One region of the Exiguobacterium sp. s26 genome, then DNA from elsewhere that is predicted to be linked to it. Evidence: predicted binding sites of a transcription regulator. Region 1 holds the regulator's gene; the other holds the start of a gene.

What was found. The regulator NrdR, encoded in region 1, represses ribonucleotide reductase genes. The targets are predictions, from matches to a motif close to AACACNATATATNGTGTT.
Region 2: the regulator NrdR is predicted to act here: its motif matches at 1,972-1,989, upstream of KNP82_RS11740 (anaerobic ribonucleoside triphosphate reductase).

Annotation. Positions count from the first base shown of each region.
Region 1 is NZ_JACSLS010000001.1:477,823-482,251, reverse strand. It holds gene dnaI (primosomal protein DnaI) at 1-93, opposite strand, end outside; gene KNP82_RS02375 (DnaD domain protein) at 99-1,451, opposite strand; gene nrdR (transcriptional regulator NrdR) at 1,494-1,961, opposite strand; gene KNP82_RS02365 (hypothetical protein) at 1,974-2,345, opposite strand; gene speD (adenosylmethionine decarboxylase) at 2,457-2,843, opposite strand; gene KNP82_RS02355 (glyceraldehyde-3-phosphate dehydrogenase) at 3,075-4,106, opposite strand; gene KNP82_RS02350 (site-2 protease family protein) at 4,262-4,429, shown strand, end outside.
Region 2 is NZ_JACSLS010000007.1:101,486-105,914, forward strand. It holds gene nrdG (anaerobic ribonucleoside-triphosphate reductase activating protein) at 1-133, opposite strand, end outside; gene KNP82_RS11740 (anaerobic ribonucleoside triphosphate reductase) at 111-1,955, opposite strand; gene KNP82_RS11745 (formate/nitrite transporter family protein) at 2,145-2,987, opposite strand; gene KNP82_RS11750 (50S ribosomal protein L25/general stress protein Ctc) at 3,196-3,864, opposite strand; gene mutL (DNA mismatch repair endonuclease MutL) at 4,028-4,429, opposite strand, start outside.

The DNA of each region.
Region 1 (4,429 bases):
ATGTTCGAGGGTGCGCCGGCGAATCGATTCGTACGCTTCCCGCACTTCTTTCCGGTTCATCATTTGGGCGAGCGTTTGATTGATGCGTTCCATGTCCCTCATCCTTTCTCTTTCAATTCATTCAACAGCTTAACGAGTTCCGCGTCGTCTGGGACCGATGCCTCGAGCTCTTGTTTTCGTTTTTGATCGTACGTCCGTTGCTCTTTCGCCTCGTCTTCGAGCCATTTTGGCATCTCGGTCTTGTCTTTGCGTCTCGAGCCGACGGTCGTCCGCTGTTGCACATTCTCCCGTTTCTGCTGTTTCTTCTCGATGAGCGCATCTTGTGTCGCTTCTTGTTCCAACGCGTCTTTGGCGTTTAAATAGCCCGCCGTCTTCCAACTCGTCGCGATCCGCATGACATAGTTCTCACTGAGCCGCGTCTGCTTCTTCACTTCGATACAGTAATAGAACAATGCATTGATGACACTTGGCGCGAGCCCGAGCGTATCGACGAGATCGATAATGAGTTGCTCGTCACTCTTCGACAGTTGTGGCGTCTTCCGTAACGTCGACACGTATTGATGCGGATGCGCTTCTTCCATGACCGTCACGTCATGCAAATCACCAATTTCCGCCTTTTCGATTTCATCTGACTTTACTTTCCGATGCCGTGTCTGTTTCTTCTTCAACTGCAGCACCATCTGGCGGCAGCCGTCGCGCTTCTCTTGCTCGCTGAGCGGGAGATACGCCTCGTGGACGAAATACTCCTTCAACATCTCGGCCATCGTCTCTTCATCGATTTGGGAGACATAGGCGAGTTTCGTAATCGTCTCATCGAGCTTCTTCGTGAAGAAACCGACGGGGAAGTTCGTCAGTTTTTTGACGATTTCCATATCGAACGTATAGTTGATCTCGATTTTTGCGCGGTCGGGTTTCTCGTAGTTCTTTTGGGTGAACGCCATGTGATTCACACCTTTGACGTCGAACACTTCATTAAAGTCTTTCGTCACCTCGATAATCCCGGCCGGCAATGGATCAATCGTGAATCGTCCTTGCAACTGTTTGAAGCGGACTTCCCCGACTTTATAGAAGAGAAAACTCGACAACAGTCCGTCGTTCAAGAACGTATGGGGTGCGAGCGGGACACGCAGTTGATACACGTACTGGGTCAAGCGCTCGTCTTTCGTCTTATATGTCCGGACGAGACCAATCGCCTCGAGCCGGAACAGACAGTCCGTCAGCTCGTTAATCGAGTAGTCGAGCATCTCACAGAGCGCGCTGTGCGACATATAGTTCGATTTCATCTTTCCGGGTTTCAGCTCGCTCCAAAGCGTCTGATACATCGCGAGCGCCTTCACGCCGATGACCGGCTGATATAAGTGATACAACGACTGATACGACTCGCGATCGATGAGCCCGGTGCTCATAATCAACAGTTCGTCAGTCCCGTACAGGATTCGTTCTTTTTCCATGATAGGTCTCCCCTGAAAAAAGGCGACCAGCAGGCCGCCCCTCTAGTTGGTCGATTTTTCTTGCTTCATTAAATCTTCAAGTTCTTTAAAGAACACAGAGATATCTTTGAACTGGCGATAGACGGACGCGAAGCGGACGTAGGCCACTTCATCGACACGTGCCAATTCATTCATCACGAGCTCACCGACTTGTTCACTCGGAATCTCCGATTGGCCAAGGGCCCGTAGCTGCTGTTCGACTTTCGTGACCACACCTTCGAGTTGTTCCAGCGTGACCGGACGTTTCTCGCACGCCCGAATAATGCCGCGAAGCACTTTCTCCCGGCTGAACTCTTCCCGATTCCCGTCTTTTTTGACGATGATGAGCGGGGTCTGTTCGACCGTTTCAAACGTGGTGAAGCGATAGCCGCACTCCTCGCATTCGCGACGGCGACGAATCGAATAGAAATCTTGTACTGGTCGGGAGTCGAGCACTCTCGTTCCATTATGATCGCATTTAGGACAACGCATGCTCAGCCCTCCTTATCGTTCGACAGATTGATTCCCGATGGCGCGGAGCGGGAATTTCACTTGCAGCGCCTCATAATATGTGGTGACGATTTGACCAAGGTCCGGCCCGAGCATCTGATCCCGGTTCAACGTGAAGTCGACAGCCGTACGTCCGCCATCCACTTGAATGACTGTCGCCAGCGCGTCCCAGCCGTCGCCGTTAAACGCCACTTCGCCCCGGTCTGTATCGACACGGCGAACCGTTTGTCCTTGTGCCTCAATTCGTTCGCGGAGCCACGTGAGCACGGCGGTCGGCGATGCTGCCACGTAACGTGTGCGCAGCGCCTCATTTTTATGCGAATCGTCCGTCTGGACATGTGTTTGAAACTTATCCAATAATCCCATTATCCACCTCGACACCTTATTTATATAGGTTAAGCATATCAAAATTAAGCGGTTAACAAAACAATTAAAAGGGCTGACCGAAATTCGGCCAGCCTCAAAAGGTCAATCTGATTATTTGCTGATTGCAACTTGCGCTTCCGGAACACGAATCGGTCCCATTCCGCGATCAAGTTTCACGTCCTCACGAACTTTTGCTTCCAAGCCTTCCGCGATGTACTGCGAAGCTGTGGCCGGATCGATTCGGTCCCCACATGTGAACACATCGACTGATGCGTAGCCATGCTCTGGGAAACTGTGAATCGTTAAGTGTGATTCTGAGATGATAACAACTCCACTTACACCGTGTGGCGCAAATTTGTGGAAAGCGACTTCGCGGACTTCAGCGCCCGAACGAAGTGCTGCATCGACGAACAAGCGCTCGATGTAGTCGATATCGTTCAATTTGTCGGGATTGCACTCCCAAAGTTCTGTAATAATGTGACGTCCCATAGTATCCATATTAGTGGATCCCCCTTTACATCAATGGTCTCAAAGTAGTTGATGTTCACTCACTTTGTGCCTGAATCGCCCACAACCACGGGGGCAAGTTAGTCCTAAGAGGTCCTAACCCTTTAAGTTGCGTTTGTCAGACCAATTGAAGTTCACGAGTTAGAGTGTATCGTGTTTGGGACGTCGATACAAGACATTTGTTTCAATTCATTAAAAATATTTTTGTGTAAATATATTTTTTCAAACGCGGGTTTCTTGTTGACCGATTTGTAAGTAGCTCGCGACCATATCCAACAAGTCGACGACACGGCACGAATAGCCCCATTCGTTATCGTACCAGGCGAGGACTTTGACGTGATTGCCCCCGAGCACCATCGTCGAATCGGCATCGATAATCGATGAACGTTCATCCCCGTTGAAGTCGATGGAGACGAGCGGTTCGTTCGAGACACCGAGGATGCCCGTCATCTCTCCGTGAGCCGCGCGCTCGAACGCCTCGTTCACTTCATCGACCGTCACGTCACGGTGCAACTCGACGACGAGGTCGACGAGTGAGACGTTCGGTGTCGGTACGCGAAGTGCCATCCCGTTCAACTTCCCTTGCAATTCAGGCAAGACGAGTCCGATGGCTTTGGCAGCCCCAGTCGAAGTCGGTATAATGGAACTACCACAAGCGCGAGCGCGCCGTAGGTCTTTATGCGGATTGTCGATATTGTTTTGATCATTCGTATAGGCATGCACGGTCGTGACGAGCCCCGTCTCGATTCCGAACGTCGAGTCCAATACTTTAACGACCGGACCGAGACAGTTCGTCGTGCACGAGGCGTTCGAGATGACGTGATCGTGCTCCGGTAAATAATCACGATCGTTCACCCCCATGACAATCGTCCGCAGCTCCCCTTTTCCTGGTGCCGTCAAAATAACTTTCTTCGCACCTGCCGTCAAATGTTTTTTCGCCCCGACATCTGAATTAAATTTACCAGTCGCCTCGATGACGATTTCAACCCCGAGCTCATTCCACGGCAACCGCTCCGGATCACGCTCGGAGACGAGCATGATTCGCTTCCCATCAACTTCAAGCGCATCCCCATGCGCCCGGACCGTGAGTGTGAACGGTCCGTGGACCGTGTCGTGCTTAATCAAGTGGGCGAGCGTCTCCGCCGGATAACTCGCATTGATGGCGACCACGTCGTGACGCCCTTCGAGCATCAATTTTCGGAACACCATTCTCCCGATTCGACCAAATCCATTGATTGCAACTTTCGTCCCCATGTAAAGTCCCCCTTTTTTCTGCGTTACGACACCATTATAACGGAAAAATGGAAGCGTTTTCACTATGAATCGTCACATTTCTTTCACTTTTTTACAGTTTCAGATTTGAAAAAGAGGGAAATTTGGTGAAGAGCTTGGAAAGGAGCTAGGACAGCATGTTCGATTGGACCGATTTAGACAAATTTATCATCTCGTTTTTCATCATTTTGCCGATAGTGACGATTATCCATCAATTCGGCCATTTCTTCTTCGCGAAACTATTTGGGGGTTCGCTCGATATGGAGATTGGGACCGGTAAGAAATTATTCAAAGTCGGGCGCCTG
Region 2 (4,429 bases), on a different contig from region 1:
CCCCACCTCGCGGGTTCCATGATTCCGGATTGTGACATCCAAGACAGCGATGAGGGCATCCCGCCGTAAAGATGACCGTGCGAATGCCTGGACCGTCGACAACCGATTCGTCAAGTACGGATAGGACGCGCATGATGCTTCACCCTCGCTCGTTCTTCATCTCGTTTCGCCGAATTCCATCGGTCCATCGTGCCGACCAGATAGCCGGTGATGCGACGAATCCGTTCAATCTGCTCTTCCTCGCCACACGTCGGGCACGCGGCATCGATCGTTCCCTCGAGGCCACAGTTACCGCACCGGTCGACGGGATGATTAATCGAACCGTAGCCGACGTTTTCGGTTCGCATGAGCCGGACGATCGCTTCGACCGCTTCCGGGTTATGGGCGAGCGACCCGTCGACTTCGACATAAGTGATATGACCCGCGTCACAGAGCGCATGGTACGGTGCCTCCAACCGAATCTTGTCACGAATCGACACTGACTGGTATACCGGCACATGAAACGAGTTCGTATAAAAGGCGCGGTCGGTGACACCCTCAATCATCCCGAACGCCTGCTGGTCCTTCAATACGAACTTCCCAGACAATCCTTCGGCCGGCGTGGCCAAGAGCGAAAAGTTTAAATCGTGCTGCTCTGCCGCCTGTCTCATCCGATCACGTAAATGAGTGACGATATCGAGTCCGAGACGTTCCGCTTCCCGTGAATCGGCATGCGTGCCGCCTGTGAGCACGCGTAGCGCTTCGGCGAGACCGATGAAACCGACGGACAACGTCCCTTGCTTCAGTACATCCCGTAGCTCTTCTTCCGGTTGGAGTCTCTCGCTGCCCCTCCAGACGTGTTGAGCGTAAAGGAAGCGGAATTCGTCGGCATGACGCTTCGCTTGGTAGTCGTACCGTTCGAGCAATTGATCGATGGCGACGTCGACGTAGGCGTCGAGCGTCTCATAAAATGTATGGATGTCCGAAGCGACGAGCGCCATCTTAACCAAGTTCAAGGTCGAGAACGATAAATTGCCTCGTCCGATTGACGTCTCGGCGCCATGACGATTCCCCATCACTCGTGTCCGACACCCCATATAAGCGACTTCTGAGTCATGGCTCCCATCATAATATTGCAAGTTGAACGGGGCATCGACGAAGGAAAAGTTCGGGAATAGACGCTTGCCCGTCACGCGACAGGCGAGTCGGAACAAGTCAACGTTAGGGTCGGTTTCATGAAAATTGACACCCTCTTTTACTTTAAAGATTTGAATCGGGAAAATCGGCGTCTCCCCGTTGCCGAGCCCTCGCTCGGTCGCACGCAACAACTCGCGGATGAAAATCCGGCCCCAACGGCTCGTGTCAGTCCCATAGTTGATGGAGACGAATGGCACTTGGCCGCCTCCTCGCGAATGCATCGAATTGGCGTTATGGATGAACGCCTCACACGCTTGATACGTCGCTGTGATTGTCTCGGTCTCAGCGACTTCGAGAAGTTGCTCGGTCGACCATTCGACCGGAAGTTTCTTGAGCCGCTCGAGTTGACGTTCATACGTCTTTTCGACGTATGGCGCTAAATCGACATCAAACATCGGGAACGCTTGACCCCCGTGTTGCATATTCTGGTTCGCTTGAAGAATGATCGAAGCGAGTGCCATCGCCGAACGGATGTCCTGGGGCGGTCGAATCGTCCCGTGTCCGGTATGAAATCCGTTCGTCAGCAACTCGCCGAGCGGGATTTGACAACACGTCGTCGATCCCGTCACGTAATAGTCGGCGTCATGGATGTACAAAAAGTTGTCTGCGACGGCCTGACGTGTCCGCTCTGACAATAAGTACGTTGTCGACAGCTGTTTCGATACTTCCGAGGATAATCGTGCCAGTTTGCCAAGTGGTGATTTCCCGTCGACGTTGGCGTTCTCTTGTACGAGATCTTGATCTGGGAGAACACAGACATCTTCATAAAGCTGGAGCATGTTCACTCCGCATCACCTCACTATATATTGATATGAATCGAGTTCATAACTCTTTTCAATTCCATATATAGATTATGTCATGTTTGAGCATAGAGATGTGGAGTCTAAATTGTGAGCGTTGGTTGTGATATAAACGCAAAAACAGCCGAGCCCGCATATGGACTCGACCGTTCTTTCAAGTGATCCAACTTATAATTCTTTTGCCGGTTTCACGATTTTTAACTCAACTTCTTCTTTTTCCTCTGACTCTTGGGCTTCGCGCAAGCCTTTCGCGTTCAACCACGTATAAATCGCACCCATGAACAAGGCGCCGCCGATGATGTTACCGAACGTGGCCGGAATCAAGTTGTGGATGGCGCCGGCAAAGCTAATCGCCTCAGGGTGTGGGACGACGAGCGTGAGCGCAAACAAGACGAAGTTGGCGATGACGTGATCAAATCCTGACGCGAAGAAGACGGCGACGAGGAAAATCATCGAGAAGATTTGAGCGAACTCATTTTTCATCTGTTTTGGTAAGAAAATCGCGAGACAGACCATCCAGTTACAGAAGATGGCACGGAAGAAAATCTCGACCGTCGTATGATGCATCTTGCTCTCGACGACCGCGAACAGCCAGTTGTCCATCCCGAGTTCTTGGATGACGCCGGTCGGGGCGAGCAACAAGGCGAACAAGACGCCACCGAGCGCGTTCCCGACGAAACAAAGTAACCAGACGAGCATCGTGTCGCTGAGCGTCGTATAGCCGCGTAACGTCGAGGTCGTGAAATACATTGTGTTCCCCGTGAACAGTTCGGCTCCGCCGTAGATGATCATGACAAGGGCGATCCCGAATGAGAACCCACCGATGAGTGTCGTGAACGGCGAATCGATCAAGTACATCCCGTTGACGACTTTAAGTGTGAAGATTGAAGCGAATCCGATAAAGATCCCCGCGAGCATTGCCCGTAAAAAGTATTCCATTGGCCGATAATGAATCATTTGCGAAGATGCCTGAGCTTTTTTCCGTAATGATTCGAGTGCATGGATTTCCATTGATGCCATGTCACAAACCCTTCTTTCTGTTTGAATGAACCCATATAATAAGAACGAACATGTGAAATCATTAACAATATAAGCCCGAATCCAATAAATTGCAATCGACCTTGGACCGTGTTGACACATTTTTCACATCGTAATCGTTTACATTTGTCGGATTTGTGACGAAAAAAACGACCCTTCGCAAAGGGTCGTTCGATACAGCTTATTCTTTGTCTGCAGACTTCTCTTCAGACTCTTCAGATGATGCCTCAGCTGACTCTTCTTCAGTTGCTTCGGCTTCACTTTCTGTCGTTGTGTCTGTGTCTGCCTCGAGCTCTTCAAGAGAGACCGGCTCGTTAACAGATGCGATTTGAAGCTCGCCATCCGAGACGATGTCATAGTCTTTGTTCTCTGGAATGTCAGCTACCGTGACCGAATCACCGATACCGAGTTCAGAAACATCTAGTTCAATGCGTTCCGGAATGTTAGCCGGTGTCGCCGATACCGTTACTTTATAGAGCGTTTGCGCCAAGAAGCCGCCTTCTTTGACACCTTTCGCGTCGCCGACGAGTGTGACGTCTGCTTCGACTTCCGTCGCTTCGTCCATCTTCACGGCCATGAACTCGACGTGCTTGTATTCGTTCGTGAACGGATCAACTTCTGTCCCGTGAACGAGCGTGTTTACTTTCTTGCCGTCGATGTTCAACTCGATTAACGCATTGTCACCGTGTTCGCGGAGAATCTTGCGAAGTGCCATCTCCTCGAATGCAACTGGTGTGCTCTCGACTTTATAGCCGTAGACGACACCTAGTACTTTACCTTCTTTACGCAAGTTTGCGCGGACCGAACGTGGTCGTAATTCTCGTTTCGTTACTTTAAGCGTGTCTGCCATAATCTTTTCCCCCTACTGGTTTATCGATCATGTCTACATCTTGAGGGTGAGGCAGTGAAAAAGCCACCTCTCAACCTCGATGCGTTGAGTGACATGTGTATATTGTTCCCATAGGCACCAGGACATAAACGTTACAGCCGGTTAAAAAAAGATTACAAGCGTGTCACATAACCCGTTTGAACAACTTCTCAAGTTCGTACGTGCTCCATTTCACCAAGATCGGTCGCCCGTGCGGACACGTATACGGGGACGTCGTCTGATTGAGGTCATGCAGCAATTGCCGCATCATCTCATGGTTCAATGGATGGTTCGCTTTAATCGAGCGCTTGCACGCCATCAAGATTGACGCGTCTTCCCGATATTTGGCGAGATTGACAGAGCGGTCCCGAATCGCCATCTCAATCAAATCGCGGACCGTCCCTTCCAAATCATGTTGCGGGTACCACGTCGGAATCTCCCGGACGAGGAACGTGTTGCCACCGAACGGCTCCAATTCGAGCCCCGCTTCTTTCAAGAGCGGAGCGACTTCTTCAATCGCGAGCGTCTCTTCTTGCGTGAATTCGAG